One region of the Micromonospora sp. RTGN7 genome, then DNA from elsewhere that is predicted to be linked to it. Evidence: riboswitches for the same ligand, from Rfam matches in the RefSeq annotation. Region 1 holds a riboswitch; each other region holds the start of a gene.
The links. A riboswitch is a leader RNA that binds a small molecule or an ion and turns the genes downstream of it on or off. The one in region 1 is predicted to bind cyclic di-AMP.
Positions count from the first base shown of each region.

Region 2: linked by a shared signal. The riboswitch ahead of SNR22_RS22445 (C39 family peptidase) and the one ahead of SNR22_RS15110 (NlpC/P60 family protein) in region 1 are both predicted to bind cyclic di-AMP.
Region 3: linked by a shared signal. The riboswitch ahead of SNR22_RS19875 (hypothetical protein) and the one ahead of SNR22_RS15110 (NlpC/P60 family protein) in region 1 are both predicted to bind cyclic di-AMP.

Region 1 covers NZ_JAPZLF010000009.1:21,766-28,665, forward strand. The annotation lists gene SNR22_RS15100 (NlpC/P60 family protein) at 1-756, shown strand, start outside; gene SNR22_RS15105 (peptidoglycan recognition family protein) at 895-2,886, opposite strand; cyclic di-AMP (ydaO/yuaA leader) riboswitch at 3,097-3,237, shown strand; gene SNR22_RS15110 (NlpC/P60 family protein) at 3,250-4,290, shown strand; gene dcd (dCTP deaminase) at 4,363-4,941, opposite strand; gene SNR22_RS15120 (pyridoxamine 5'-phosphate oxidase family protein) at 5,041-5,601, shown strand; gene SNR22_RS15125 (zinc metalloprotease) at 5,674-6,657, opposite strand; tRNA gene SNR22_RS15130 (tRNA-Gly) at 6,880-6,900, shown strand, end outside.
Region 2 covers NZ_JAPZLF010000017.1:66,116-77,737, forward strand. The annotation lists gene SNR22_RS22425 (polysaccharide pyruvyl transferase family protein) at 1-951, opposite strand, end outside; gene SNR22_RS22430 (acyltransferase) at 1,260-2,471, shown strand; gene SNR22_RS22435 (hypothetical protein) at 2,678-3,082, shown strand; gene SNR22_RS22440 (hypothetical protein) at 3,225-3,989, shown strand; cyclic di-AMP (ydaO/yuaA leader) riboswitch at 4,350-4,491, shown strand; gene SNR22_RS22445 (C39 family peptidase) at 4,714-5,577, shown strand; gene SNR22_RS22450 (CDP-glycerol glycerophosphotransferase family protein) at 5,686-7,383, opposite strand; gene SNR22_RS22455 (bifunctional cytidylyltransferase/SDR family oxidoreductase) at 7,427-8,926, opposite strand; gene SNR22_RS22460 (ABC transporter ATP-binding protein) at 8,976-9,794, opposite strand; gene SNR22_RS22465 (ABC transporter permease) at 9,787-10,683, opposite strand; gene SNR22_RS22470 (TetR/AcrR family transcriptional regulator) at 10,959-11,567, shown strand.
Region 3 covers NZ_JAPZLF010000013.1:42,182-53,803, reverse strand. The annotation lists gene SNR22_RS19895 (hypothetical protein) at 1-101, opposite strand, end outside; gene SNR22_RS19890 (hypothetical protein) at 225-638, opposite strand; gene SNR22_RS19885 (helix-turn-helix transcriptional regulator) at 782-1,120, opposite strand; gene SNR22_RS19880 (carbonic anhydrase) at 1,335-2,111, shown strand; gene SNR22_RS19875 (hypothetical protein) at 2,206-3,228, opposite strand; cyclic di-AMP (ydaO/yuaA leader) riboswitch at 3,232-3,363, opposite strand; gene SNR22_RS19870 (hypothetical protein) at 3,493-3,843, opposite strand; gene SNR22_RS19865 (hypothetical protein) at 3,959-4,681, shown strand; gene SNR22_RS19860 (DUF305 domain-containing protein) at 4,770-5,399, shown strand; gene SNR22_RS19855 (metal-sensitive transcriptional regulator) at 5,467-5,769, opposite strand; gene SNR22_RS19850 (copper ion binding protein) at 5,917-6,126, shown strand; gene SNR22_RS19845 (hypothetical protein) at 6,156-7,151, shown strand; gene SNR22_RS19840 (heavy metal translocating P-type ATPase) at 7,165-9,423, shown strand; gene SNR22_RS19835 (CsbD family protein) at 9,594-9,767, shown strand; gene SNR22_RS19830 (hypothetical protein) at 9,941-10,435, shown strand; gene SNR22_RS19825 (DUF2786 domain-containing protein) at 10,500-11,622, opposite strand, start outside.

The DNA of each region.
Region 1 (6,900 bases):
AAATCGGGGGAGCTGGAGAAGAAGATCGAGCCGCTCACGCTCGAGACCGAGCTGGCGATGAACCGGGTCGGTGACCTTGCCTCCCGCTACTACATGTCCGGCCCGTCGCAGGACCTCGGTGCGCTGCTGGTCAGCACCACGCCGGGAACGCTCGCCGAGCAGCTCACCATGCTGGACCGGCTGGCCGCGGAGGAGCGCCGACAGCTTGAGGGCGTGCTCGCGGTCCGGGCCAAGTTCGACAGCCAGAAGCTGAAGCTGGACACGCTGATCACCGCCCAGGAGAAGCAGACCAAGGAGTTGGCGGCCAAGAAGACGCAGATCAACTCCGAGATCAAGCGGCTGCAGGCGTCGATGCCGAAGACCACGGTCTCCGTTGCCGGCTGCCCGACGATCGAGGGTGTGGTCAACGCGGCGGCCCGGACCGCCATCCGGACCGCCTGCGCCCAGGTCGGCGACCCGTACGTCTGGGGTGCCACCGGCCCGAACTCGTTCGACTGCTCCGGCCTGACCCAGTTCGCCTACCGGGCGGCCGGGATCTCGCTGACCCACTTCACCGGGGCACAGTGGAACGAGGGCCGCGCCATCCCGCGCTCGGAGGCTCGCCCGGGTGACCTGGTGTTCTTCTTCAGCGACCTGCACCACGTCGGCCTGTACCTGGGCAACGACCAAATGGTGCACGCGCCCCGGGCCGGCAAACCGGTCCAGGTGGCGAGCATCAACCACATGCCGGTCGCCGGCTTCCGCCGCCCCGGCTGACCTTCGGCGCAGCCCCCGCAGGGGGCCGCGCCCAGCCGGCGTCCCGGCGTGGTCCCCGCGAAGGCCGCCCGGACGCAGCGGACGAGGAAGGCCCCCGGTCACTCGACCGGGGGCCTTCCTCGTGCCGTGCGGCGAGCGTCAGCGGGGCGCGCCCAGCGGGGACGCCACGAGGTTCACATCGGCGCGGTCGACGTACATGATCCGGTGGCCGAACTGGATCTGCACGTACTTCTTCTCGCCCCGGATCACCGTCCAGTCGCCGGGACCGGAGCCGTCGAACGTGCTGGCCCGGTAGTACTCGCTGGGGAGCACCGCGCCGACGGCGTAGCGCTGGCCGGCGGAGAGGGTGTACTGCAACGGCGAGATCGGCTGGTATGGCACCCCGGCCGGGTACGCCGCCTCCTCCGGGTACGCCCGCCCGTACACCGGGATCGTCGTCTTTCCGGCCTTCGGGGTGGCCACCAGGCCGACGGTCCACGCGGCGGTGGGCGCGGAGGCCGGATTGTGGAACCACGCCTTCTGCCCGAGGTACCAGATTGCCGTCCAGTCGCCGTCACGGCCGGCGAGGGCGTACGTCTGTCCGGCCGAGGCGCGGGCGCCGTGGTCGGAGACGGCCATCGTGGCGGGCGTGCCGTTGGGGCGCAGCGCGATGTCGTTGACCAGCGGCGCGTCGGCGCTGGGCGCGGAGCGCAGCACCACCGACGAGGAGCCGCGCGACGGGCACGGCACGCCCACCGTGACGCAGCCGGTGAACGCGGGCCGGTTGGTGGCGAAGTCCGGGTCGATCCGCACCATCCCGGTCAGCGGGGTGGGCAGGTTCAGCTCCGGGGCGCGCAGCAGGTCGAAGTAGTGCGACCAGTCCCAGTAGGGCCCCGGGTCCCAGTGCATGCCGCGCACGTTCGCCGCGACCGTGCCGGGCACGTTGTCGTGGCCGATGATGTGCTGCCGGTCCAGCGGGACGCCGTGGCGCAGCGCGAGGTACCGGACCAGCTTCGACGAGGTGCGGTACATCGCCTCGGTGTACCAGGTGCCCTGGGCGGCGAAGCCCTCGTGCTCCAGGCCGATCGACTTGGAGTTGACGTACCAGTTGCCGGCGTGCCAGGCAACGTCCTTGGTCTTCACGTGCTGGGCGATGTGCCCGTCCACCGAGCGAAGCGTGTAGTGCCAGCTCACGTAGGTCGGGTCCTGGACCATGTTGAGCGTGCCCGCGTAGCTGCCCTCGGTGTCGTGGATGAGGATGTATTCGACCTTCTGCCGCTTCGGCCGGTCGGAGAGGTCGTGGTTGCCGTAGTCCCCGGGGTCGGCGCCGAGCGACTGGTACGGCGCGGGGATCCACTCGCAGGAGATGGTCGAGGGGCACTCCAGGCCGTCGGGGCGTGGCTGCGGGCGTAGGCCGAGCCGGTCCAGCCAGGACTTCTGCGGGGTCAGCGCGCGGGCGGCAAGGGTCACCCGCTGCCCGTCGTCGGTCACCCGGGTCTCGCCGGCGGTGATCTCGCCGAAGACCTCGTCGGCGAAGGCCGCCGCCGCGTCGGCGCCGTCCGCGCCGGAGTACCGGGCCACCGCGCCGTACCAGGCCGCCGGGTCGGTGGCGGTTCCGACCGGGGCGCCGATCTGCTGCTGGTACGACGCGAGCAGCGCCGCCCCGCCGCGGATGTTCGTCGGCGCGTCGGTGCGCAGGGCCGCCTCGTCAGCCCCGATGAGGGTGGCTGCGGTGTCGAGGGTCTGCAACGACTCGACGCTCGGGGCCTCGTCGGCCTTCGGCTGGGCGGGGGCCAGGGCGGTGCGGGAGTCGTCCCCGCGTGGGTCCTCGGCACCGGAGTCGTGGTGGGTGCCGGTCGGCAGGGCGGTCACGTAGTCGGCGTCGGTGAGGTGCATCGGCCCGTACCCCCCGCTGGTGCTCGGGGTGCCGGCGTTGGTGTCCCAGCGGGACTGGAGGTAGGAGACGCCGAGCAGGACGCTCTCCGGCACGCCGAACTCGGCGGCGGCGTCGGCATACTGCTGCTGGCGGTCGGGGGTCTGGTTAGCTGCGGCCGAGGAAACGGCGGTGCCGAGGGGTACGAGGGCCGTGGTGGCGGCCACGGCGGCGGCGAGCAGGATCCGCCTGCTCGACGACGCGACGGAACGGTGCATCGAATCTCCTGAGGGGTCTGCGGTTGAGGTCACCTTCCCGCCGTCGCCCTCCCTCCGTCAATAGCCTTCCCCCAAGTGCCTCGATGTGAAGGAAACTTCCGTCCCGGGCGTTACGGTGTGTCACCGCCCGGAGGGTTGCGGATCTATAACAGGCGTCTCTACTCTGGTCAATCGTCGGCCGGTAGTTGCACCGCCCAGCCGGGAGGTGACGGCCCGACACCGCCGAGTCGCCTCCGGGCGAACCGGGGACCCAGGTACGCCGGGGTGAATCCGCAGCACCGCTGCGGTAGGGCGCTCTCCCTTCCCGCCCGAACCCGTCAGCTAACCCGGTAGGCGGTCAGGGAAGAAGGAGAACTGAGCCCGGTGGCACACCATGCCCTGCGGCACCCGGCACGCCGATCGGCCGACGCCGACCGGATGCCGGCCACGCCGCGCCAACGCTGGTCACGCTTCACCACCGCCCTCGCCGCTCTCGCCGGCGCCGCCGTCGTCCTGACCGGCGCACCGACCGTGGCCCACGCCGACCCCTCGGTCGCCGAGATCGAGCGGCAGATCGACCAGGACTGGAACAAGCTCGAACCGCTCATCGAGCGGCACAACGCCACCCGCCAGGACCTCGCCGCCAAGCGCCGGCAGGCCGATGCGCTCGCCAAGCGGATCGGGCCGTTGCAACGCCGGGTCGACGAGGCGATGGATAAGGTCAGTGGCCTCGCCGTCGAGGCGTACAAGAGTGAGAACCTCTCGGGGATGAATGCGCTGCTCGGCAGCCGCTCGCCCAGCCAGCTCATGGGGCAACTGGAGATGCTCGACCAGTTCGCCGAGCGCCAGCAGCGCGAGGTCCGGACGGTCATCGACCTCCGCGACGAACTGGCCGCGAAGAAACGGCCGCTGGACGAGATGGTCATCCAGCTTGCCCGCACCGAGGCGCAGCTCGCGGCCAAGCGGAAGCAGATCAACACCGAGATCGACCGGCTCCAGAAGCTACGGCTCACGGTGTACGGCAACGGTGGCGGCGGCTCGCTGCGCCCCGCGCCCTGCCCGGCCGCCTACCCCGGCGGCGGCGCGGGGGTCGCGGTGAAGTTCGCCTGCGCCCAGATCGGCAAGCCCTACGTCTGGGGCGCCGAGGGACCGAACTCGTACGACTGCTCGGGCCTGATGCTGGCCGCCTGGGCCAAAGCCGGCGTGTCGCTGCCGCACAACGCCGCTCAGCAGCGATCGGTGACCGCCCGAGTGAGCCGCGCCGACCTGCGCCCCGGCGACCTGGTCTTCTACTACGCCGACCTGCATCACGTCGGCATGTATGTGGGCAACGGCTGGGTGGTGCACGCCTCCCAGGCCGGCCAGCCCATCAAGATGAAGCGCGTCGACGACGGCCAGATCAACAGCTACGGCCGCCCCGCCTGAGAGGGGTAAGGAGGGGCCCCTTCTTAACGCATACGGTCGAGAAGGGGCCCCTTCTCACACCCAAGAGGGGCGTCAGCGGGTCGGCCAGGTGCGCCAGCTCTGCCAGGAGCGGCTCGGGGTCGGGCCCCGCTGCCCCTGGTAACGCGAGCCGTAGACCGCCGAACCGTACGGGTGCTCCGCCGGCGAGGAGAGCCGGAAGATGCAGAGCTGGCCGATCTTCATGCCCGGCCAGAGCGTGATCGGCAGGTTCGCCACGTTGGACAGCTCCAGGGTGACGTGCCCGGAGAAACCCGGGTCGATGAACCCGGCGGTCGAGTGGGTGAGCAGACCCAACCGGCCCAGCGAACTCTTGCCCTCCAGCCGGCCCGCGAGCTGGTCGCCGAGCGAGATGACCTCCAGCGTGGAGGCGAGCACGAACTCCCCGGGATGCAGCACGTACGGCTCGCCGTCGGGCACCTCCACCGGGGAGGTCAACTCGTCCTGCTGCACCGACGGGTCGATGTGTGTGTAAAGGTGGTTGTTGAAGACCCGGAAGAGCTTGTCGAGGCGTACGTCGATGCTCGACGGCTGCACAAGGGTGGGCTCGAACGGCTCCAGCGCGAGCGTCCCGGCCTTCAGCTCGTTGACGAGATCGCGGTCGGAGAGCAGCATCGCCACACCATAGCGAGCCTGGTCGGTGGGTCTGTCATCGCCCGCTGCGCCCGGCGTGCCGCGCTCGCCTGTCGTACAGGTGTTCGATAGAATGTCCACATGGCTTCCTGGTCCGAATTCGCCGCTGACGAGCCACGACTCGCCGGCGGGATCCGCCTCCTCATGCAGCAGTACGGGCCGGGCTTCGGCTACCTGGCCACCGTCCGCGCCGACGGTGGGCCCCGGGTGCACCCGGTCTCCCCGGTGATCACCGACGACGGGCTCTTCTGCTTCATCATCGACTCGCCGAAGCGGCGCGACCTCGAACGCGACGGCCGCTACGCGCTGCACTCCTTCCCGCCGGAGGACAGCGACGACGAGGCGTACGTGGCGGGACACGCGTGGCCGGTGACCGACCAGGCCCGGATGGCCCGGCTCGCCGAGCTGGGGCGGGCCGCCCCGCAGGTGGACTGGCGGCTGTTCGAGTTCACCGTCGACGTGGCGATGCTCGCCCGCCGCTACCAGGGTGGCGCCGTCTTCCCGGGCGGCGGCCCGGGGCAGCCGGCCGTGCAGGTGTGGCTCGACCCCCGAGCCGCCGGTGACCCGGGCGGCGCCCCGGTGGGCGTACCGGATCAGGGGCCGGCCCGGCACGCCCGCAACGCCCACCGCGCGGCGGCCTGACCCCCCGACGACGCCGGTGCCGGCCCCGTCGAAGGACGGAGCCGGCACCGGAGGGTCAGGAACAGGGGAGCGTCAGGCCGCGCGGTACGCGTTCCACGCGGTCAGCATCCGGCTCGCCTGCCCGGTGGTGAACTGGTACATGCACGAGTCGTAGGTGTAGTCCATGAAGTTGGTGATCGGGTCCAGGCCGGTGGCGGTGCAGGTGTTCCGCCCGGTCGGGCACTGGTACGCCGGCGAGGCCTCCGCCGGGGTGTCACCCACGCTGTCGCCCGAGCCGGAGCAGCCGCCCTGGAAGGTGTGGTACAGGTTCAGCCAGTGGCCGACCTCGTGGGTGCCGGTGTCGCCCTGGTTGTAGTTGGTGGCGGTGCCGCCCGGCAGCGACTCGCTCAGCGCGACGACGCCGTCCATACTGCTCAGCTTCCGCTGCGGGAAGGTCGCCCAGCCGAGCAGGTCGTCGCTCAGCTCGCCGAGGTACATGTTCAGGGTGTTCTTGCCGCCCTCACGCAGCGAGGTCTTCATCGAGCGCTCGGCCGACGAGCCCGACACGATCGGGTACCACGCCGGGTTCGTGACCCGGTTGATCTTTTGGAGCTGGAAGCTGAAGGCGGTCGCCGCGCCGCCGGTGCCACCGCTGTAGGCATTGTTCAGCACGGTGATCTGCGAGGTGATCAGCGAGTCCGGGATGTTGCCGCCGGCCCGGGTGCTGTTCTCCTGGATGACGTGCACGACGACCGGGATGGTCACGGTGGCGAGCGTGCCGGCGCCGGCGCCGGCACGGAAGTTGGCCCGCTCGCGCAGGGCGCCAGCCAGGTCGGCCTCGCGCTCGCGGACCTGTGCGGCGGTCAGCTCGTTGGGTTCGTGCTTGGCCTGCGCGCCCGCCTTGACCCGGGCGTCGGAGTGCACGTCGGCCGGCTCGGCGCAGATCTCCGCCGGGGCGGCGGAGAAGGCCGAAGCGGCCGGAACGACGCCCACGGCAGCGGTGCTGAGCAGCAGCGCGAGGGTCGTCGACGCGACGCCTGCGGTGCGCCGGGTCAGCAGGTTGGGACGGAGTCCCATGGGCCCACCTCTTTCTGGCAGCGCGGCAGGGGGTGTGTCGCGCCATGGCTGAAACGTGCGGCAGACGTTACAACCGATCGAGGGATTTGAGAACGGCTATATATTGCCGGCGTGAAACTTTTACGGTTCATCGATGGCTCGGGGGATCGCGGGGAGGTCGGCGGCGCGCGACGGGGTGCCTGGATGCACCCGGCGACGCCGTCGGGTACAGTGGTGCCGCCTGCGGGTGTAGTTCAATGGCAG
Region 2 (11,622 bases), on a different contig from region 1:
CCGGTGCGGGATGTCGAAGTACCGGGCCAGCTCCAGGGTGCGGGAGTCGTGCGCGAAGAGGTAGCCCGGCGTCCCGGCGACCAGCGCGGTGATGGTGCCGTGGATGCGGGTGCCGAAGTTGAAGTCGAACCCGGACAGGTAGTCCATCCAGGTCCACGGGTCGACGAACATCCGCACCTTGTCCTCGACGAAGAGCGGGTGCGAGGTGTGGATCGGGATGGCGGCCTTCTTGCCGCGCTCCTCGGGCAGGTCGCCGTAGAGCAGGGTGCCGAGGGTCTTGAGGTCCTGTGGGAGGTAGCGCAGGTTCGGGTAACGCTGGTGGTGCGAGGTGATCACCTTCGCCATCGACTTGACGTACGGGGAGACGGTCAGCGCCACCCGGTCCTCGACGGTGAGCGTCGCCTTGCGCTTCTCCACCCGCAGGCCGTCGCCGTGCAGGAACATCGACGGGCAGCCGATCACGTCGACCGCGGAGAAGCCGAGGCTGCGCAGGTAACCCTCGGTGATCTCGCCGCGTACGCCGATGCTGTGCGACCGGTCGAGCACCGCCTTCACGAATGCCTTCACGGCGTCGTCGATCGGCCGCAGGTACTCCCGGTCGCCCTTGACGTCGGTCTGCGCGCCGACACCCAGCACCACCACCGGGATCTTCAGCCGCTCGATGAGCTGGGTCAGGTGGCCCAGCCGTTGGGCGTAGCTGCGCCGGAACGCGTTTGCCAGCGGCACCACGAAGACGTCGTACCGCTCGTTGATCTCGTCCGCGTCGCGCGGGTTGGCCCGGAACTCCGACGAGGTGATCTGCGCCGTCGAGGTCCGCAGGATCTTGTGCGCCGCGTGGCTGAACACGAGGTTGCCGGTGTTGTCGCCGATCCAGTTGCGCTCGAACGTCTCCTCCGGGGAGTAGACGTCGAACGGCCCCTTCTTGGCCCGCAGCAGGATCCGCTGGTGCATCGGTATTTCCCTCTCGTCGTGTCCGCCCGGTGCCGGTGGGCCGGCGGGGCGTCGACCGGACGCGGCCCGACCGAGGTCGGAGCGGGCGTGCCCGTTGGCTGGAGACCGCGATATTAAGCCATCGGGCGTCCGCGGTCCGCACGCATGTCGCCGCACGGCCGGCCCGGGGGCCCGGGAGGGCACAGCAGGTAGGGTGCCCGGCGGACGACACCAGCCGGCCCCGTCACCCCGCGGCGGCGGCGGCCGTCCGGCACGACGAGACGAGGAGGCGCGGTGCTGGTTACCCTGCGGACGGACGGGCCGCCGGCATGACCAACCCACCGACCGTGGTACGACCTGGGCAGCCGGCCCACCGGGCGAGTCGCCTGCCCTCGCTGACCGGGCTGCGCTGGATCGCCGCACTGCTGGTTTTCGGCTACCACGTCGGCACCATGCGGATCGTCGCCGAGCCCGACTACCAGGCCGTCATCGACTGGTTGTTCACCCTCGGACTCTCCGGGGTGGAGTTCTTCTTCATCCTCAGTGGATTCGTGCTGGTCTGGTCGGCCCGCGACGGGGAGCGCCGCCGCGACTTCTGGCGCCGGCGGCTCGCCAAGATCTACCCCAACCACCTGCTGATGTGGGCCGTGGTGCTGCTGACCGGTGTCTGGGTCTTCGCCGACCCGGTCAACGTCCGCGCCGCGGTGGAGAACCTGTTCCTGCTCCAGGCCTGGGACCCGACGCCCGGCTACTTCTACAGCGTCAACTCGGTGAGCTGGTCGCTCTCCTGCGAACTGTTCTTCTACCTCTGCCTGCCGCTCGCGCTGCCGCTGGTCCGCCGGGCGCGGCCCGCGGTGCTGTGGGCGGTGGTGGCCGCCGTGCCGCTGCTGATCGTGGCGCTCTGGCCCGGGCAGCGCCTGGTGCCGCAGGAGAGCAACTGGTGGTTCACCCAGGTCTTCCCGGTCGTGCGGTCGCTGGAGTTCTGGATGGGCGTGGCCGCGGCCGAACTGCTGCGTCGGGGACGCTGGCGGGGCCCCGGCCTCACCGCCGCCAGCATCATCTTCGCGCTAACCTGGATCGCCGCCGCGCAGTGGATCCGCGCCGAGCTGTGGGCGGCTCTGCTCGCCGCGGCGTACCTGCTGGTCATCGTCGCCGCAGCCGACGCGGACGTGCGCGGCGTGCGGACGCCGTGGCGGTCCCGGCCGATGGTCTGGCTCGGCGAGGTCTCCTTCGCCTTCTACCTGGTGCACGTCTTCGTCATGGTCACCGTCCTGCGGCTGTCTGACCGGCTCGGGGTGGGGCTGCCCGGCTGGTGGGGGCCGCTGGCCGTGGTCGGCTTCCTGGCGGTGAACCTTGGGCTGGCCGCGCTGTTGCACCGGTGGGTCGAGATGCCGCTGACCCGCCGGCTCGGGGCGTCCCGCCGCCCCCGACCCCCGGCCGCCGAGACCGGTGCCGGCGCAACACCCTCTGCCGGTGACCCACCGGCGGTCCCCGTGCCGGAGCCCACCGGCGAGTACGTCACCCTCTCCGAACGACGCTGACGCCCCCGCGTCCCTCCCCGATGGCCTCCCGGCCCCCTCCCGGTGGCTTCTGGCCGCCCGCGACCGGGTGCCGTCCGGCCCGGAGGGCGGCCATCCCGGGCGTTCCGGGCGGTCGGCCCACCTTTCCGGTGAAGACCGGGCGATCGGGACGTCACGACACGCCCGGCGGTGGTGCGTCGTGCGGTCGGTTTCGGTAGCGTGACCGTGTGCTGCCCGTCGCGCTGACCTGTCCCCTCTGGTGGGTCGCGCGCTGGACCGCCCGGATGCTGACCAGCCTTGCCGTCGCGGTCGCCTTCTCGCTGGGTGCCGGGCCGCTGCCCATCGATGCGGCGCTGCCCGTCGGCGCCGCCCCCGACGCCGCAGCCCCGGCCTGGTCTCCCGCCGGCGCACTTCCCGCCAGCGGGGTGCCCACGGTCGGCTCCGCCCCGGCCGTCAGAGTGTTCCCGCTCGGCTCCGGCCGGGCCGCCGCCGCCCCGGCCGGCTGGATCCCCGTCGGCGCGGTCCCGGTCGGCCCGGCGGGTCGGCCCGTGCTCCGCCCGGCCACGCCACGGCGGGCGCCGGCCGGCCTCGCCCCGGCCACCGTCGGCTCCCGCGCGCCACCGCGCGGCTGACCCGCCCGCGGGCCGCGCCCGCGACGCCGTCGTCTCCGCACCTCACCACCGCACCGATCCGCCCGGCCCCGGCGGCGCCCCGCGCCCCCACTCCGCGGCGTGCGGTCCCGCCTTCCGCAGCCTCTTTCCGTAGGTGCCGACCATGGACATCGTTCTCTACCAGTTCCTCGTCGAGGTGCCGCTGGCCGCCGCCATCTGGTCGGTGCTGCTCGTGGTGGCGCTCACCGTGCTCACCGTCCTGGTCGCCCGCCCGGAGCGGGACCGGCCGACGGACGAGCCCGCCCCGCCCGCCGTCGATCTGGCCGCGCAGGAGGCCGTCGACCTGCGCCGGTACGCCGAGGAGGTGGCGGTGGCCGCCGCCGGGGCGGCCCAGACGGCCCGGCGACGCCGCGACGCGTGGCTCGCGGCCCAGGACACGGTCGAGCGGGCCTGGCAGGCGTACGACGAGGCGGAGGCCGCCGCCCGGCGTCTCCGTGGCGCGCATGCCCTGCCGCCGCCGCGCACCCCGCGTACCCCCGCCGAGTACGCCGCCCGCGAGCGCTGGCTGCACCACGCCGCCACCGCCGCCCACCTGCGCGGCGAGCTGTCCATCCGAGAGCTCTGCGACGTCTTCGCGCACCGGGGCGGCTGGGATCCCCGGCTGCACCCGGTGGAACAGGAGGTCGTGCTGGCCCGTGCGGTGCGGGACGGAAAGCAGTCCGGGTACCGGGCGGCGGCGGCCCGGGAGCGAACGGCGTGGCGGGACGCCGACCTGGCCGCCGAGGCCGCTGTGGCGCTCTCCGCCGAGGCGTACGCCGCCGCGCAGCGGGCCCGCCCGGTCGTGGCGCCCGCCGCGCGGGCGGCCACGGCGCCAGCCCGACCGGCCGTTCCGGCCGCCGCCCGCTGGCGTCCGGCCCGCATCGGCTGACCCCACCGCCCCGGCCCTCGGTCGTGCCGGCCCTCGCCCCGGTTGCCCGGTTTTTGGTCGTGCCCGGCCCCGCCTGTGTGCCCTGATCCCGTGAGCCCGGTCACATCGACGCGGAAACGGGCACCGGCGCCGTGCCGGCCCAAAGCCGACGCAATTCGCCGACGATCACGACCGGTTGTCCGATTGTTCGCCCTCCGCGCCGGATAGGGCCCTCATCCTATTGAGCCGCGTCAGTTCATCTGTCCACCGAAAGAAAGCTGAATGGCGCATGTTTAAGCAGGTGGCGGTGGGTTGGCAGGCTTCCGGCCGGCCAGTAATGTCGGGCCGTCTGGTGCGGTAACCGATCGCAAGAGGCGACGCCGCGCCGACCCGCTCAATCGTGAAATTTACGAACCGGGGAACCAGTGCACGTTGGGGTGAATCCGCGGGCTTCGGCCCATGGTAGGGCGATCTTCCCGCCCGAATCCGTCAGCTAACCCGGTAGGCGGTCTCGGAAGGAGTGCCATCCTCGTGCAGCACGATTCCACCCCTCGGTTGTTCCTCCCACACGGTGCCGTGGTGCCCGCGTCCGTCGCCCCAGGGCTGACGAGCTGACCGTCGCATCCGCCCCGCGCCCGCCTGACCGGGCGTCTGTTCAGAGCGGTCCCCACCGGCCTACGGGCGTGTCGTCCGCGCCGTCATACGGCGACGTACGCCCGGGTGCCTCCGCTCTCCACCCCCGTCCCTGGAGGAACACGTGAACGATCACCTCAAGCGGCAGTTGCGGCGGCTCGCCGGCGAGCGCCCGTACCAGGTCGTCGCCGGTTCGGCCGTGGCGCTGGTGCTGGCCTCCGGCACCAGCGCGCTGCTGGCCGGCTCCGATGACGCCCCCGCCCCCCGACACACCACGGCGGCCGCAGCCGAGATCGCGCCCCGCCTCGACGGCACCGTCAGCCGCGCCCAGGCCCGGGCCACCGCGAGTGCGTCGCCGAGCGCCACGCCGTCGCCGAGCGCCACCTCGGCGACCCCGGATCCCGATCTGACCACCAAGGCCGCCCCGCGCAAGACCACGGCGAAGCCGGCCGCCTCGAAGTCGCCGTCGTCGAAGGTCCTCGACTACGACTACGCGGCCCAGACCACCTACTACTACTGCGGCCCCGCGGCGGTGCGTAACGCGCTCTCCGCCACTGGCGTCAAGAGCACCCAGGACGCGCTGGCAGCCGACCTCGGCACCACCGAGATGGGCACGAACTCGGCCGCTGACACCACCCGGGTGCTCAATGAGATGGTCGAGGGCGACAACCCGTACCGCACCCGGATGATCTCGGGTGGCTCCGCTACCTCGGCCCAGATCGACCGGCTCCAGGCCGACGTGGTGAAGGCGGTCGCCGCCGGCCGGGGGGTCGTGGCGAACATCGCCGGGGACGCCACCGACGTCAACGGCGGCTGGCACTCCTTCCCCGGTGGTCACTACATCGCCGTCGTCGGCTACCGCAACGACGGCCGCACCGTACGCATCGCCGACTCGGCTGACCCGTCCCTCCCGTCGTACTGGGTCAGCACCATCACCCTGGCCCACTGGACGGCCACCAGAGGCTACTCGGCCTAACACCCACCCCACCCCGGTATCGGCCCGGGCCAGGACAGCCTGGCCCGGGCCGATCCCTGCCTTGGCCCCGGCCCGGTCCGGGCCGGCCTTGTCCGGGCCGGACCGCGGTCAGGGGGTGGGGGTGAGGGGGGAGCGGGGGGCGCGGGGAAGCGGTGGGGTTGCGGTGGGGGTCAGTTCCTGGCGGGCCGCTGACAGGAACGCCTCGGCATACTCCTGCGCAGGGAAGTCGCCCAGGTAGCGGGCGCGGGTGGTCCAGCGAGTCGCCGCCCGGGAGTCGCTGTCCAGCAGGTCGACCAGCACCTCGTCGAGGTTGGCCGCGTCGCGCCGCAGCACGTAGCCCGAGCCGGCCAGCGGGAACCGCTCGACGAACCGGTCGCCGTCGCCGCCCATGTCCGTCACCGCGTACGGCTTGCCGGAGTAGAGGTAGTCGGAGATGACCCCGGATACGTCCGACACCAGCGCGTCGGAGCGGTTCACGCACTCGACCAGGGACAGCTCCCGGCTGGCCGCCGCGCCCCAGACGTGCTGCCGCCCGGTGCGGGCCCGGTCCGCGGCCAGCAGCTCCGTGAGCCGGGCGAGCTGCCGCGCCGACGCCGGGTTCTGCGCGGTGTACGGGTGGGCGCGAAGGATCACCGTCGCGCCCCGGGCCAGCAGCCCGCGCAGGATCGTCCCGGCTACCGGCAGGGAGCAGTAGTTCGCGTCGGCGTGGTGCCCGGTCCAGGTCGGGGTGTAGAGCACCGTCGGGTTGCCCAGGCCGGTGACCGGCTCCCGGCGTACCTCGATCGACTCGACCTGCGGGCGGCCGACCACGACGAACTTCTCCGCCGGGATGTCCACCCCGGCGCGGGCGTACCGGTCGATCGCGGCCGGACCGGCCACGAAGATCCGGTCGAAGATCGCCGAGACCGGGTTGGCGCTGGGCGCCTTGTCGCTGTCGCCGTGGTGGATCTGCACGTGGGTGAGCTGGGGGAACCGGATGCAGTGGCTGTTCTTCGCCCCGTGGTTGACGTAGAACGCCACCCTCAGGCTCGGCACCAGCGCCTCGTCCATCGTCTTCAGGGTGGGGCAGTAGACCACCGGCGCGGTGGTGGCCGCGGCGATCGGGGCGAGGAACTCCGGCTCCCGCACCATCACGAGGAACGGCCGGCCGATCCGCTCCAGGTACGGCAGCCACATGGTGACCTGGTACTCCGATCCCGGCGGGGCGGAGAAGTGCAGCAGGAACTCCGGCTGGTGCGCCCGCAGCGCGCGGGTCACCGCCCCGCCCCCGGCCCCGGGCCGCAAGCGCCGACGGGCCAGGTCCAGGGCCACCGCCGCGGCGCCCGCACCGGCCACCAGGGCCAGCAGCAGGGCGACCGGCGCCGGCAGCACCAGGGCGGCGGCCGCTGCCACTGCGGCGAGTAGCACCAGCAGGGCATCGCCCAGCCGGGCGGCCACCAGCGGGGTCCACGACCGGACCGGGAGGTTGGCGGCCCGGATCTCCAGGTCGCCCGCCTGGCGCAGCGGCCCCACCAGCAGCACCAGCCCCAGCAGGACCAGGGCTGTGGCGGCCAGCGCCGGGTCGAAGCCGGCGTCGAGCCGGCGCGCGTACCCGACCAGGATGCCGGCCGCGAGCAGTACCGACTCGGCGGTGCTGTCGGCGGCCGGCCGCACCCGGCGCTCCCAGGCGGCGGCGGCCAGCGCCGTCACCGCGAGCGCCAGGCCCCAGCCGGTCGCCCCGGTCAGGGCGAGGACGAGGAACGCCAGCACCGCCAGACCGGTGGTCGCCGCTCGGGCGGTCAGCTTCCTGACCAGGTCACCACGCATGTCGCTTCCGCTTCTCCCGCCCCGTCGCGGTGGCCGTCGTCGCTCAGCCGGCCGCGGCCGGGGCGGTCGCCGGGCCGCCCTGGGCGGGAACGTTCGTGGTGGGTGCCTCGCCCGGCGCCCGCCGGACGTCGATGACCTGCCCGGTCAGGTCGGAGATCAGCACGTCCAGCGAGGACTGGGCGACGGCCTCCGCGGCGAGCAGGGTGTGCTCCGGCTCCTCGCCGAACGCCTTGGTGCGCATCGGGGTGGCGGTGCGCTCCGGGTTGATGCAGTTGACCCGTACGCCGAACTCGGCCCACTCGTCGGAGAGCGCCTGGGTCAGGTTGACCAGCGCGGCCTTGGTGGCCGAGTAGAGCGCGTAGCGGGCCCGGCCCCGGGTGTACGAGCTGGAGGTGTAGAGCAGCAGCTGGCCCTTGGTCTGCTGCAGGTACGGCAGGGACTGTCGGGCGATGGTGACCGGGCCGACGAAGTTGACCTGCAGGACCCGGTCCATGGTCTCCTGGTCCATCTCCGCCAGCTCGCCCTTCTCCAGGATGCCGGCGGTGACGACCACGTGGTCGATCCGGCCGGTGGCCTCGAAGGCGGTCTTCAGCGCGGCCTCGACGTCGGCGGCGCGCTCGACGTGGGTGCCGGTGGTGGAGCGGCTGAACGGGAAGACCTGCGCGCCGTGGCTGCGGGCCAGCTCGGTCAGCTCGTGGCCGATGCCGTAGCTGCCGCCGAACACGACGATGGTCCGGCCGGTCAGCTCCTCGGCGTAGCCGTGGCCGGTGAGCCGGGGCGCCTGCGCGGCGGCGAGCTGGAAGAGCTTGTCCGCGAGGTGCACGTCGACCGGGTGGGTGACCTTGATGTTGTCGTCCGAGCCGTCGATCACCTTGATCGGGGTGTCGGGCAGGTAGCGCAGCACGACGCCGCAGTCGTCGGTGGCGGCGAAGTTCGGGTCGCCCTCGGCGATCCGGTACGCCTCACGGATGGTGCCGGAGCGGAACGCCTGCGGGGTCTGGCCCCGGCGCAGGGTGGCGCGGACCGGGATGTCGGTGATGCAGTCGTCGGAGTCGACCTGGATGATCGTGTCGGCCGAGGGGATGGCCACGTCGACCGCCGAGTAGGTCCAGAGCGCGTTCACGCACTCCCGGACGATCCGGCCGCTGAGCAGCGGGCGTACCGCGTCGTGGAAGAGGATGTTGACGTCGCCCTCGCCGACGGCGTCCAGGGCGATCCGGGTGGTCGCGTTGCGGGTGACGCCACCGGCGATGACCTTGCTGACCTTCCGGAAGCCGGCCTTGTCGACGATCTGCTGGGCGTCGGGGACGTGCCCGACGGCCATCAGCACGATGATCTCGTCGATCTCGGGGGCCGCCTCGAAGACCGCCAGGGTGTGCTCGATGATCGGCTTGCCGGCGATCTTCAGCAGCTGCTTCGGGATGCCCAGGCCCAGTCGGGTCCCGGTACCACCGGCCAGTACCACCGCCACCGTCCGCGAGGGCCGCCACGGCACCGGGGTCTCCGGTGCGGCGTCCGGGCCAGTGGTGTGGTCCTGCGTCATTGCCGATCCTCACTCTCAGGGAATGTCACAACGATGGGATGCCGGAACTCTACTTGCCGTTGGAGAAGTCCTCGTATGCGCGCAGCACCTCGTCGGTCGGCCCGTCCATCCGCAGCTCGCCCGATTCCAGCCAGATCGTCCGTTCGCACGTGTCCCGGACCGAGGAGAGCTGGTGGCTGACCAGGAACACCGTGCCGGCGCCCTCCCGCAGCTCACGGACCCGCTGCTCGCTGCGCTTGCGGAAGCCCTTGTCGCCGGTCGCGAGCGCCTCGTCGATCAGCAGCACGTCGTGCTTCTTCGCCGCGGCGATGGAGAAGCGCAACCGGGCCGCCATGCCGGAGGAGTACGTCCGCATCGGCAGCGAGGCGAAGTCGCCACGCTGGTTGATCCCGGAGAACTCGATGATCTCGGGGGCCAACCGCTGCACGTCGTCCGGGTGCATGCCCATGGCCAGGCAGCCCAGGGTCACGTTGCGCTCCCCGGAGAGGTCGTTGAGCAGGGCGGCGTTGACGCCCAGCAGGGACGGCTGACCCTGGGTGTAGACCGCGCCCCGGTTGACCGGCAGCAGGCCGGCGATGGCCCGCAGCAGGGTGGACTTGCCGGAGCCGTTGCTGCCGATCAGGCCGATCGCCTCGCCCCGGTACGCGGTGAAGCTGACCCCCTTGACGGCGTGCACCTCCCGGACGTTCGGCGCGGAGGTGCGGGACACGATCCGCTTCAGCGCGGCCACCGGGCTGGTGCCGCCCGCGGCGCCCTTGTGCACCCGGTAGATCACGTGCGCGTCGTCGACCACCACGGTCGGGATGCGCTCGATGATCCTGGGCAGTGTCACGGTGACGTCGTTGGACGTCTCGATGTGCTCAACCACGGCCGTACTCCTGTTCGCCCCGCCAGAAGTAGATGAAACCACCCACGCCCATCACGACCGCCCAGCCCACCGCGTACAGCCAGAGCTGCAGCAGCGAGGTGTTGAGCAGCGGAGCCTGCTCCAGCAGCGCGTGCCGGGCCAGCTCGATGAAGACCAGCATCGGGTTCGCCTCGACCAGCTTGGTCGCCCAACCCGGCAGCTCCTCCTCGAACAGCGCCACGCTGTAGAGCACACCGGAGCCGTACATCCAGGTGCGCAGCAGGAACGGCATCACCTGCTTGAGGTCGGCGATCTTCGCACCCGCCCGGGCCACCGCCAGGGTGAGCCCGGCGTTGAAGACCGCCTGGAGCAGCACCGCCGGCACCAGCATCAGCCACTCCGCGGTGAGCGGCTCGCCGGTGACCAGAACGATGCCGGCGAGCACCACCAGGGAGGCCATCAGCTGCTGGAACTGGGTGAGCATGACGGCCAGCGGCAGACAGGCCCGGGGGAAGTGCAGCGCCCGGATCAGCCCCAGGTTGCTGGTGATCGACTGGGTGCCGTTCTGCACCGTGGTCTGGGTGAAGTTGAAGATGAACAGCCCGGCGGTGAGGTACGCGATGAAGTTCGGAATGCTGTCCTGCTTCAGCACCAGGCCGAAGATCAGGTAGTAGACCGCCGCGTTGGTCAGCGGGGTGAGCACCTGCCAGAGCTGCCCGAGCCGGGCGTTGCTGAACGAGGCGACCAGCTTGGCGTTGGAGTACGCGGCAATGAAGTGCCGGTACGTCCACAGGCGGCGGGTGTAGTGCGCCAGGGACGGCCGCTCGCCGGCGACCCGCAGCCCGTGCCGGGCGGCCAGTTGCGCCTGGGTCAGGCCGGCGTCGGGGTCGGCCAGCGCGGTGTTGGCCATGGGATGGGCGCTCCGATCTTTCGTACCAACGAGATGCGCGCGACGACGGTTCTTTCGTACCAACGAGATGCGCGCGACGACGGTGTAGAGCGTGGCCGGTGCCGGGAGCGCGGCCTCGTCGCTGCGTGGAAAGGTAGTCCATCAACACGTCGGGACGCAACCGTACCGTCGTTGCGGTACATTGTCCCACGTGACAGCCGAGAAGATCCTTCCGTGACACCCGTAAAAGGCCTGCCGTGACCACCGCGAAGAGGCGGGCGCCGGCCGGCGCGGCGGTGCTCCGGGGCGAGATCACCACGGCCATCCGGCGCGCGCTCATGCAGGAGCTCGCCGCGGTCGGCTACGGCAGGCTCTCCATCGAGGCGGTCGCCCGGCGGGCCGGGGTCAGCAAGACCGCGATCTACCGGCGGTGGAGCTCGAAGCTGGAGCTGGTCCTGGAGATCGTCGTCGCGGCGGCCGGCAGCAAGCTGCCCTCGCTGGACACCGGCACCCTGCGCGGCGACCTCACCCTGCTGTGCCAGCTGGTGGCGCACGCCCTGAGCCACCCGCTGGCCTCGCAGATCATCCCGGACCTGCTGGCCGAGGCGGCCCGCAACCCCGAGATCGACGAGGCGCTCCAGGCGGTGCTGCGCGCCAAGCAGCAGGAGATCGGGGGGTCGCTGGTCGCCCGGGCCGTCCAACGTGGGGAGCTGTCCCCCGGCCCCGATGCCGGCACCGCCGTGGACCTGATCGTCGGGCCGCTCTACTGGCGGCTGGCGATCGCCCGCGCCGCCCCCACCGAGGCGTACCTCGACGTGCTCGTCGAGGCCGTGGCGACCGGCCTCGGTGCGGCCCCGGCCGTGCCCCGGCAACGGGACGCGGCCCTGCCGGCCACACCCGTCTGAACCACCCCGCCCCGCCGCCGTCTCGTCCGCCACCACCCCGCCCACCGTCGGTCCG
Region 3 (11,622 bases), on a different contig from region 1:
ACCAGACAGGTCACCGCGACGGCGACGACGCCGAGGAGGGCCAGCCAGATGGCGGCGGCCAGGGGTACGTCGATCAGGACGGAGGAGAGCGCGGTCTGCATGAGGGGCACCTCGGGTGGGACGACATGGACTGACGGCTGGGGCCCGCCGTGCTCCCGGAAACCATGGCCGGCCGGGGGGAGGCCCGCCCGGACGGCCCGTGATCGACGCGAGGCGGCCCGGGGTCAGTGCCGGGGTGGTCCGCGTCGGACGAGGGTGCCGCCCGTCGGGTCGACGGCGGGGCGGTCGAGCGGAACGATCCCCACACCGACGCCGGCCGGCGGGGTCGGCGCCGGGCGCCGGGTGCCACCGAGGGCCCGCGGCGCAGACTGGTCGGCGCGTAGCGCGGCGGCCGGGCCGGGCCCGGGGCGCAGCACGTCCACCCGGCTGGTCACCACGATGGGACTGGTCGCCTCGGCGGCGGAGGCGGGGGCGGCGGAGGCCAGGGCGGACCCGCCGCCGAGGCCGACGGCGAGGACCAGGGCGGTCAGCGCGAGGCGACCCAACTCCCTGATGCGCCGCAGCGTCGCCTGCCACTGCGGGCGGGACCCGCGCAGCGCCACCGGCCGGGAAGGGCGGGTGAACGCTGCGGGCTGCATCACACCAACCTATCCCCGTCCGGTCCGGACCGCAGCTCCGGCGAGCGCAGGCCGGGGGTGAGCCGGGCCACGGCCCGTCGCTGCGGACGGAGGCCTTCCGGCGGGGCAGGACCGTGGACCGCTGACCGTGGTCGGTGCCGCGGTCAGGAGCCGGTGCCCTCTTCGGCCTGGTCGCCGGTGAAGAGGGCGAGCAGGTCGCCGACCTGGCGGTCGGACTCGGCCGGGTGGCGGAAGTGGCCCCTCGGGTTGACCGTGTACTCGTTGCGCCGGCCCACCCGGGTACGCCGGAGGTAGCCGCCGGCCTCCAGGTCCGCCACGATCGCCTGGGCGGCCCGTTCGGTCACGCCCACCTCGTCCGCGACGTCGCGCAGCCGGGCGGTGGGATTTCGGGCGATGGCGAGCAGCACGTGCGAGTGGTTGGTGAGGAACGTCCAGTTCCGGGTGGCCCCGCTCGCGCCTGCGGTCGTCGTCATGTCCGACATGCTAGGGCGGTCCCGGCGCGCCCACGGCCCGGGGCGGCTGAACCCCCGCCTCCGCCCGCGGCTGACGGTAGGCTGCTGCCCCGGGTGCACGCCCTTCCCGAACGCAAGACCGTCCCGACGTATGAAATGTGTATCACGTAATGCTTGACGTGCCTTTGGCTGCGTGTGACCGTGGGGGAGCTGGTCTTACGGCCGAAGGGCGAGGTGGTGGGGCATGAGTCATTTCAGTGCATCGATGGCCGAGTCGAGCGTGGGGCGGGCCGATCCGCTACCGGACGCCGGCCGCCCGGGCAACCACCGGGGCCCGGTCGCCCCGGGGCGGGCCGTCGTCGAGCTGCTCGACGGCAACCGCCGGTTCGTCAACGGTGTGCCACGTCACCCGAACCAGGACGCCGGCCACCGCGCCGCCGTCGCCGACGGCCAGCATCCGTTCGCGGTGATCGTCGGCTGCTCCGACTCCCGGCTGGCCGCCGAGATCATCTTCGACCGGGGACTGGGCGACCTCTTCGTGGTCCGCACCGCCGGGCACACCATCGGCCCCGAGGTGCTCGGCAGCGTCGAGTACGCGGTGACCGAGCTGGGCGTACCCCTGGTCGTGGTGCTCGGCCACGACTCCTGCGGCGCCGTTCAGGTCGCCAGGGCGGCGGTCAGCAGCGGCAAGCCGCCCGCCGGCCATCTGGGGGCCGTAGTGGACGCCGTGGTGCCGAGCCTGCGCAGGGCCGCCGAGCGCGGGGTCGAGGACATCAACGGGATCGTGGACATCCACATCGCACAGACCGTCGAGGCGATGCTCGCCCGCTCGTCCATGCTGGCGGCCGAGGTCGCCGCCGGGCGGTGCACGGTGGTCGGGATGTCGTACCGGCTCAACGCGGGCGAGGTGCGGACGGTGGCCGCAGTACCGGCCGTCAGCGACGCCTCGGTGGTCAGCGACGCCTCGGTGGCCGCCCCGGCCGTCCCCCCGGCCCGGGGTGCGGCCCCGGCTGCGGCCTGAGGCGCTCCGCGGCCTGAGGCGCTCCGCGGGCCGCGACCCGGCGAGGGCCGCCCCGCACGGCGGCGGGACGGCCCTCGATCGCGTGGTGGGCTCGTCAGAGCAGCGACATGTGCACGTGGTCCGTGTGGTTGGAGGGCCCGCTGTAGGACTTCCAGCCGGTCGCCGGGAACCAGATCTGCCGGTTCCAGATGACGTAGTAGATGCCGAGCCGGTCGGCGTTGCGGATGAGGAACGCGGCGAGGTTGTTGCCGTACATCCGGGTGTCGTTGTTGTGCCAGGAGGAGAACCCGCTGTTCTGCAGCGACCAGTCGCAGGCCCGGCCCTTGGGGTGTTCCCACGGCCCACCCGGTCGGTAGCAGCCGACGAAGCGTTTGAAGCCGGCCTTCTTGGTCTCCTTGTACGCGTGCAGTGTGCGCGGCGTGATGCAGCCGGAGGTGGTCGGGTCGTCCGCGCTGCACGACTCGGAGCGCCAGTCGCCGTCCGAGCCCAGGCCCGGCGCGATCTTTGCGACCGGGGACGTGGCGTTGACCAGGCCGCCGGTGAAACCCTCGCCGCCGACCAGCGCGAGGGACTTCTCGGCGTCGTACTTCTTCTTCGCCATGATCGAGGTCTGCTTCTGCTGCTCGCGGATCTCGGCGTCGAGCGCGAGCTTGGCCTGCTCCGCGCGCTCCTTGGCCTCGTTGACCTCGGCGAGCTTCCGGGCGTTGATCATGTTGAGCTGGTCGAGGGCGGTGGCGCGCTTGACGAACGAGTCCGGGCCGCCGCTGTCCAGCAGCACCGTCAGCGGGCCGATCCGCCCGGTCCGGTACGACCGGGCGGCCATCTCGCTGACCTGCGGGATGAGCGCGGTCAGTTCCTGTTCGGCCTGCTTCACCTCCTTGGTGCGCTGAAGCTGGAGCTTCTTGGACTTCTCGAGCTTCGTCTTGGCCTGGGTGTATTCCCGGTTGGCCGCCTCGATGACGTCAGTGATCAGCTTGGGCTCGTCGTCCTCCTCGTGCCCCGAGGGTTTGGGGGTGGAGGGCGCGGCGAACGCTGGGGCTGCCGGTCCGGCGAGAATCGCGAACGCGGCGAACACGGCCACCACAGGTGTCAACCAGCGGCGCAGGGGTGCCGTCACAGTGTTCCCTTCCATCGACCGCCGACCGGGTTAGCTGACGGGTTCGGGGCGGAAGTGGCCCCTACCGCTGTCGCGGATTCACCCCAGTTACCTGGTTCCCCGGTTCGCCTCTCGGCGATTGGGCGGCGGCACCGCAGGCGCCGCTGCGCGCCTTCGGCGGTGACCGGCAGCGAGGTTACCCGAGAGTCCGCCTGGGGATCTACGTCCGGATACCAACTAAAGGCGTCATTTCGTAATCGCTGTCGGTAATCAGTGACGTGGTTCTCACGCGCGACGCCACTGCCGGTCACGCTGCGGAGTGTCACCATGTGCTGTCCGTGCTCCTTTCTTGATCGGCCCAGGGGGCCGAGGGGTGGTGGGGTCGGGCCGGGCCGCCCGGGCCGTCCGGCCGGCCGCGCTGACCACCACCGCCAGCCAGGCCAGCGGGGTGCCGCGCTGATGCTCGGCGATGTTGTATGTGTCCGACGACGGGTCGGTCAGCTCGACCTGCTGTCCCGCGTCCGGCCCCTGTCCCATCCGGACGGTGACCGCGCCGTACGGGCCGTCCTGCGCGCCCGGCCCAGCCCGTCCTGCGGCGTCTCCGGCTGCGGCGGGCACGTTTGCCCGGGTGCCCACGCCGTCACGCCCGGCGGGCCGGGGCGGTGTGGCAGCGGTCCGGCCGCCGGGTCGGGCGCCACCCGGCGGGGTGCGCGGGGCGGGCGATGCGGAGTCCGGACGACCATCGCCCGGAATGATAGCCATTCTCGCCTGGGAACGCAGGTCGCGCACACATCCGGCCCGATCGTTGCGCCGGGACGTGGCGGCCCGGGACCGGGGGGGCGGTGTCGTGGGGTTCGGCGCGGACAGCCCGGTCTGGCCGGCTAGCGTGGACGGGGTGCGGACGGCGACGGTGCTGACTGCCGGGCGGTGGGCCCGGCTCGTGCTGCTGCTCTGCACCCTGGTCGGGCTGGCCGGGATGCACACCCTCGGCCACGCCGGCGGGGGCCATGGTGGTGGCCACGACCGGCCCGGGCCTGCCGGCGCACATCCGGCCGCCTCCGCCACTTTCAGGGTCTCCGCCGTGACGGACGTGATGGGCATGGCCTTCCCCGTCGGCCACGCCACGGGCGCGGCCCCATCCGTCGGCCACGCCACGGGCGGCGCCGTGTTCCTCGTCGGCCTGATGCGGGTCGGTCCGGTGCGGGTGCCGTCCGGTGGCTGCCCGGTGGACGGGTGCCCGACGGCGTGGCTGCCCGCCGGCGATCCTGGTGCCGGCCCGCCCGGTTGGAGCATCTGCCTGGCGGTGTTCGGCGCGCTCGCGGTGGCGCTGCTCGTGGCCGTGCTCCTGCTCGGCGGGGTGCGGTCGGCCGGCCTGTCCGCCCGTCGGCCCGGCGGGCCGTCCGCCGGTCCGCGTGCCCCACCGCCCCGGCCGATCGGCCTGTGGCTGGCCGAGATCTCGGTGTCGCGTACGTAGGACGCCCGACGCGGGCGCCGGCCTCTGCTGCCGGCGGCCGGGTCCCCGTCCTGCCTGCGTACGCACTCGACACCGAAGGATCCAGACCGTGACCAATCGTACGATCGCGCGCCGCGCCGCCCTGGCCGGCGGGGCGCTCACCGCCGCCCTGGCCCTGACCGCCTGCGGTTCCGCCGACCACGCCTCCTCCGGCCACGACACGCCGCCTGCCGCGACCAGCGGCGTACCGGCGAGCGGGTCTGCCACGTTCGGCGACGCCGACGTGATGTTCGCCCAGATGATGATTCCGCACCACCGGCAGGCGGTGGAGATGGCCGAGCTGGCCGACTCCCGGGCCGCCGACGCCGAGGTCAAGCGCCTCGCCGTTCAGATCAAGGGTGCCCAGGGGCCGGAGATCGCGACCATGACCGGCTGGCTCGCGGGATGGGGACGCGCCGTCCCGTCGGACGGGCCTGGGCACGGGATGCCGGGGATGGACCACGGCATGCCCGGGATGATGTCCGACGCGGACATGACCAGGCTGGCAGGCGCGACCGGCTCGGAGTTCGACCGGCAGTTCCTGACCATGATGATCGCCCACCACGAGGGTGCGATCACCATGGCGAAGGAGGCGTTGGCGAAGGGTACGAACGCCGACGCCAAGGCGATGGCCCAGGAGATTGTCGCCGCCCAGCAGGGCGAGATCGATGACATGAACAAGATCCTCGCCCGGCTCTGACGCCAGCGGCCGGTGGTGGGGGACGGGTCTCTCCGGCTCGTCCCCCGGCCGGGGATGGTGGGTGCGGTCAGCCGCGCTTCATGAGGCGGCCGACGGAGGCCATCATCTCGGTGGCCATCTCGTCGGCCCGACCCTCGGCGGCACCCTCGCGCATGCAGTGCCGGGCGTGCCCGTCGAGCAGGCCCAGGGCGACCTTGTCCAGGGCGGCCTGGATCGCGGAGATCTGGGTGAGCACGTCGATGCAGTACCGGTCCTCGTCGACCATCTTCTCGATGCCACGGACCTGGCCCTCCACGCGGCGGAGCCGCGCGAGCAGCTGATCCTTGCTGGCGGTGTACCCCCGGGTCGGGGCGGGCGTCGGTGTGGTCATGACATCCAGGATAGCCTACCCCCTGGGGGTATGCTACGGTCCTTGGTGACGGCGATACCCCCCACGGGTATTGGATGCCGGAGATGGCTGTGGTCCGCCTCACGATTACCCCCCGGGGGTATGGTGGGCCGGGAGAGGAGAGTTGCGATGGTTACCACCACGTACCAGGTGCAGGGGATGACCTGCGGGCACTGCGTCAGCTCAGTCAGCACCGAGGTCGGCGCGATCGAGGGCGTCAGCGACGTCCAGGTGGAGCTGGCCTCCGGCCGGGTCACCGTCACCAGCGAGGGCCCGCTGTCCACCGACACCGTGCGCGCCGCCGTCGACGAGGCCGGGTACGACCTCGTCGGCGTGTGACGCCGCCCTGCACAGAACCGAGGTACCCGATGAACACGACGACGAAGCTGAGCGGTTTCGCACTCGGCCTCGCGGCAGTGTTCGGCGCGGCGTACGGGGTCGGCCAGCTGGCCGACCCCGTCACCCCGGCCGCCGAGACCCGCCACGACGCCGGTGATCCCACCCACGGCAGTGCCGCGCAGCCCTCTGGCAGCGCAGGCTCCTCCACCGACGACGCCGCAGCTCACCTGCCAGGCGGGCTGCTCGTCTCCGACCGGGGCTACACCCTCGCCCCGGTGGTCGCGCCGGCCGGCGAGTTCGCCTTCCGGATCACCGGCGCCGATGGTGCCCCCGTCACCCGTTACGACGTCGCGCACGACAAGCGGATGCACCTGATCGTCGCCCGGCGGGACCTCTCCGGCTTCCGGCACGTCCACCCGGAGCTGGCCCCGGACGGCACCTGGCGGATCGCGTCCCCGCTCGGCGGCCCGGGCGTCTGGCGGGCGTTCGCCGACTTCACCCCCACCGGCGGCCCGGCGCTGACCCTCGGCGTCGACGTCACCGTCCCCGGGTCCCTCGACGCCCGGCCGCTGCCCACACCGGCAACCAGCACCACGGTCGACGGCTACACCGTCTCCCTGGCCGGATCGCCGCAGCCGGGCCGGGCCGCCGAGCTGACCCTGACGATCAGCCGCGGCGGTACGCCGGTCACCGACCTGCAGCCCTACCTCGGCGCGTATGGGCACCTGGTGGCGCTGCGCCAGGGGGACCTGGCGTACCTGCACGTGCACCCGGAGGGCGCGCCCGGCGACGGGCGGACCCCGGCCGGGCCGGCGGTGACCTTCTCCGCCGAGTTCCCCTCGGCCGGCGCCTACCGGCTCTACCTCGACTTCCGGCACGGCGACGCGGTGCACACGGCCGAGTTCACGGTCGTCGTGGGCGTCACCGCCGTGCCCGACGGCCCAGCGACGAGCACGCCGGCCGTCACCACCAGCCCGACCGCCACCGGTGCCCCGAGCGCCGGTGCCGGGCACGGGCACGACTGACAGGAGGGCAGCGATGACCTCGTCCACGCGACCGCTGCCGGTCGCACCGAACCGGATCAACCTGACGATCGGCGGCATGACCTGCGCGTCCTGCGCCGCCCGGATCGAGAAGAAGCTCAATCGGATGGACGGGGTGACCGCCACGGTCAACTACGCCACCGAGAAGGCCACCGTCTCCTACGCCGACGACGTCACCACCGACGACCTGATCGCCACGGTGGAGAAGACCGGCTACACCGCGGTCCTGCCGCCCCCGCCCGCGCCGGCCGGCGCGGAGCAGACCGCCGCCGAACCGGTGAACGAGCTGCGCGGGCTGCGCACCCGGCTGTGGGTGTCGGCCGTGCTGGCCGTGCCGGTGATCGTGTTGGCCATGGTTCCGGCCTGGCAGTTCGACTACTGGCAGTGGCTGTCGCTGACCCTGGCCGCCCCGGTCGTGGTCTACGGCGGCCTGCCGTTCCACCGGGCGGCGTTCATCAATCTGCGGCACGGCGCGGCAACCATGGACACCCTCGTCTCGCTGGGCACCCTGGCCGCGTTCGGCTGGTCGCTCTGGGCGCTCTTCCTCGGCGACGCCGGGATGCCCGGGATGACCCACCCGTTCAGCCTCGGCATCACCCGCACCGACGGCGCCGGCAACATCTACCTGGAGGCGGCGGCCGGGGTGACCGTGTTCCTCCTCGCCGGCCGATACTTCGAGGCCCGCTCGAAGCGGACCGCCGGGGCGGCACTGCGTGCCCTGCTGGAGTTGGGTGCCCGGGACGTCGCGGTGCTGCGCGACGGGGTGGAGATCCGGGTCCCGGTGGACCAGCTCGCCGTGGGGGACCGGTTCGTGGTCCGCCCCGGCGAGAAGATCGCCACCGACGGGGTGGTCGACGACGGCACCTCGGCCGTCGACGCCAGCATGCTCACCGGTGAGTCCGTCCCGGTCGAGGTCGGCCCTGGTGACGCCGTGGTCGGCGCCACCGTGAACGCGGGCGGCCGGCTGGTGGTCACCGCCACCCGGATCGGCGGCGACACCCAGCTCGCGCAGATGGCGAAGCTGGTCGAGCAGGCCCAGACCGGCAAGGCGGCCGTGCAGCGGCTGGCCGACCGGATCTCCGGGGTGTTCGTCCCGATCGTGATCGCGCTCGCCGTCGGCACGCTGGGCTGGTGGCTCGGCTCGGGGGCCGGCCCGACCGCCGCGTTCACCGCCGCCGTGGCGGTGCTGATCATCGCCTGCCCGTGCGCCCTCGGCCTGGCCACCCCGACCGCGTTGCTGGTCGGCACCGGGCGGGGCGCCCAGCTCGGCATCCTGATCAAGGGCCCGGAGGTGCTGGAATCCACCCGGCAGGTGGACACCGTGCTGCTGGACAAGACCGGCACCGTCACCACCGGGAAGATGACCCTGGTCGACGTGCTTCCCGCCGACGGCACCGACGCCGCCGAGTTGCTCCGGCTGGCCGGGGCGCTGGAGGCCGCCAGCGAGCACCCGATCGCCCGGGCCGTCGCTGCCGGGGCCGCCGACGCGGGGCCGCTCGCCACGGTCACCGGCTTCGCCAACGCCGAGGGGCTCGGCGTCACCGGGACCGTCGACGGCCGCGAGGTGATTGTGGGGCGGCTCCGGTTGCTGCGCGAGCGCGGACTCGACGTACCGGAGGAGGTCGAACGGGCGGCGACCGGCGCCGAGGCCGCCGGCCGGACGGCGGTGCTGGCCGGCTGGTACGGGCGGGCCCGGGGTGTCCTCGCGGTGGCCGACGTGGTCAAGCCGACCAGCGCGGCGGCGGTCGCCGGGCTGCGCGCCCTCGGCCTGACCCCGGTGCTGCTCACCGGCGACAACGCCACGGTGGCGAAGGCGGTGGCCGCCGAGGTCGGCATCGACGAGGTGACCGCCGAGGTGCTGCCCGCCGACAAGGTGGACGTGGTGAAGCGGCTCCAGGCGCAGGGCCGGACCGTGGCCATGGTCGGCGACGGGATCAACGACGCCGCCGCCCTGGCCCAGGCCGACCTGGGGCTGGCCATGGGCACCGGCACCGACGTGGCGATCGAGGCCAGCGACCTGACTCTGGTCCGGGGTGACCTGACCGCCGCCGTGGACGCGATCCGGCTCTCCCGCCGCACCCTGGCGATCATCAAGGGCAACCTGTTCTGGGCCTTCGCCTACAACGTGGCCGCCTTGCCGTTGGCCGCCGCAGGCCTGCTCAACCCCATGATCGCCGGTGCCGCGATGGCCTTCTCCTCGGTCTTCGTCGTCGCCAACAGCCTCCGCCTACGCCGCTTCCGGTCGGCGGCCTGACCGGGCCCGTCGCGCGCACCCCGGCCGGCCGGCCGGAGCGGACCGCGCCGGGGCCTGCGACGGTGGTCACGTTGGGTGAGTATTTGCCGGTGGCGACGGTTGGAGGGCCGGAAGGCGGGGTACATCCACCTCGTCGAAGAACTGAGCAAGCCGCAACGCTGGAGGTTCACATGGGTATCGACGACAAGATCGCCAACACGTCCGAGGACGCCGCCGGCAAGCTGAAGGAAGGCGCCGGCCGGGCCACCGACAACGAGCGCCTGGAGGCCGAGGGTCGCAACGACCAGGCCGGCGCCAAGCTCAAGCAGGCCGGCGAGAAAATCAAGGATGCCTTCAAGAGCTAAAAAGCTCGTACGCGCGCCGGGCCGGCCCTTCGCCGGTCCGGCGTTTTGCGTGCCGGTGGCCGCCCCCTCAACGGGCGCCCCGGGAGGTGGACCGCCGGGCCCCGGTTCGTGACAGGCTCCGGCATGCTGGGACGGTCCACAACCCGAACGGGGAGAACATGTCTCGTCATGCCGTGACCTTGCTTCGTGTCACCGCCCTGGTGACCCTGGCCGCGTTCGCCGCCGGCTGCCAGTCGGCCGAGGACGGCGCAGGGGAACCGGCCGCCGCGCCGCCCACGACGGCCTCGGCCGAGCAGCCCACCGGCGCAGCCCCGGAGCCGTCGGGATCCTCGGGCGGGGTCACGGCCGCCAACACGGACCAGGTGTGCCGGGCGGTCGACAAGCTGCTCCTGGCCGGAAGCAAGGAGATCGCCGCGGAGTCGGCGGCTGCCACCCGGGCAGAGGAGACCAGCGAGCAGCTCAATGCCCGGCTCAAGGCGACCCTCGACGACCTCGCCGACGACGTCCGCGAGCAGGCGTCGCGGGCCGAGGACCGCGAGATCGAGGCGCTGCTCACCGACACCGCGAAGCAGCTCGACGCGGGTGCCCGGTCGACCAGCCCGGTGAAGTGGCTGGGTTCGACCTACGTCGACATCCCGCCGAAGCTGACCCGGGAGTGCCGCTTCTGACCGGCCCGGTCACCGCCGGCCGTTCACCGGCTGCACGGGCAGCACCGGCGTCACGGGCGGGCCGTCAGCGGGCCGGCCGGCCAACCCCGGCGTCACGGGCTGGCCGGCCGCGCAACGGCCGGGGCGCGCGTGACGCCGGGTCCAGGGACGCCCGGTCGGCGGCGGAGGTGCCGGAGGACCAGCCCTCCTCGTCGGCGATCGTGAGCCGCTTGCTGGTGATCCCGGGGAAGAGGTCGTCCAGCCGTTCCCGCACCGCGTCCGTGCGGGCCGCGAGCACCGGCAGTAGCCGTTCCGCACCTGGTTCCTGGGCCGCCTCCCGGCTCGCCTCGTCGGTGGCCGAGCGCAGCCGCTCGCCGATCCGCAGCGCGAACGCGTTCAGGAAGGACTCGTCGTACCCCTTCGTGCGCCGGCTGCTGCCCTTCGACCGGCGCTCGGTCCGGCCGCGCAGCATCGCGGCGGTGGCCTGCACCAGCAACGAGGTGTAGAGCAGCTCGACGGCCGCCAGCTCTGCCGGGAAGCCGAGCACGGTGGCGAACCCGAGGTCGTCGGACCAGATCGACTCGCACCGGTTCGCCGCTGCCACCTCCTGCACCAGCAGCGCCTTCGCCCCCGGATACGGCGGCTCCGTGCCGAGCCGCACGCCGCCGGGCACGTCGGTCCGCTCGGCGGTCGCCTCCACCAGGGCCACGTCGATGCTGTGCCGGGCCATCAACTCCTGCGCCTTCCCGGTCAGCGCCTCCGCCTCGGCCGGGAAGGTGGTCGACTCGGCCTTGGCCAGCAGGGCCCGTACCCGGTCGAGCATCCGGGAACCGCTGCCGCCTCGCGGCGTCACCATCGCCGCGCCGGCCGTGCCGGGCGGCGGGCGGAGCACCGCGATCGGTGGCAACCCCTCCACCAGCGCCAGCACGTCGACCACGTCGCGCAGGGCGGCGATCCGGTCGGTGCCCTCCCGGGCCGCCCAGGCCGTCAGATACCGGCGGTCGTCGTCCCACCACAGGGCCGCGTCGAGGCCGGCGAGCTGGTCGTCCCACCACGCGGGCACCGGGTCGGGCTGGTCCCGGCGCTGTGCGGCGGTCAGGTCGACCACCAGCCGCCCCGCCGGCGGGCCGAGCCGGCGGGCCGCGATCCGGGCCAGGTCCACCGGCTGCCAACCCCGCCCCCAGAGCCGGCCCACGCCGCGCAGCAGG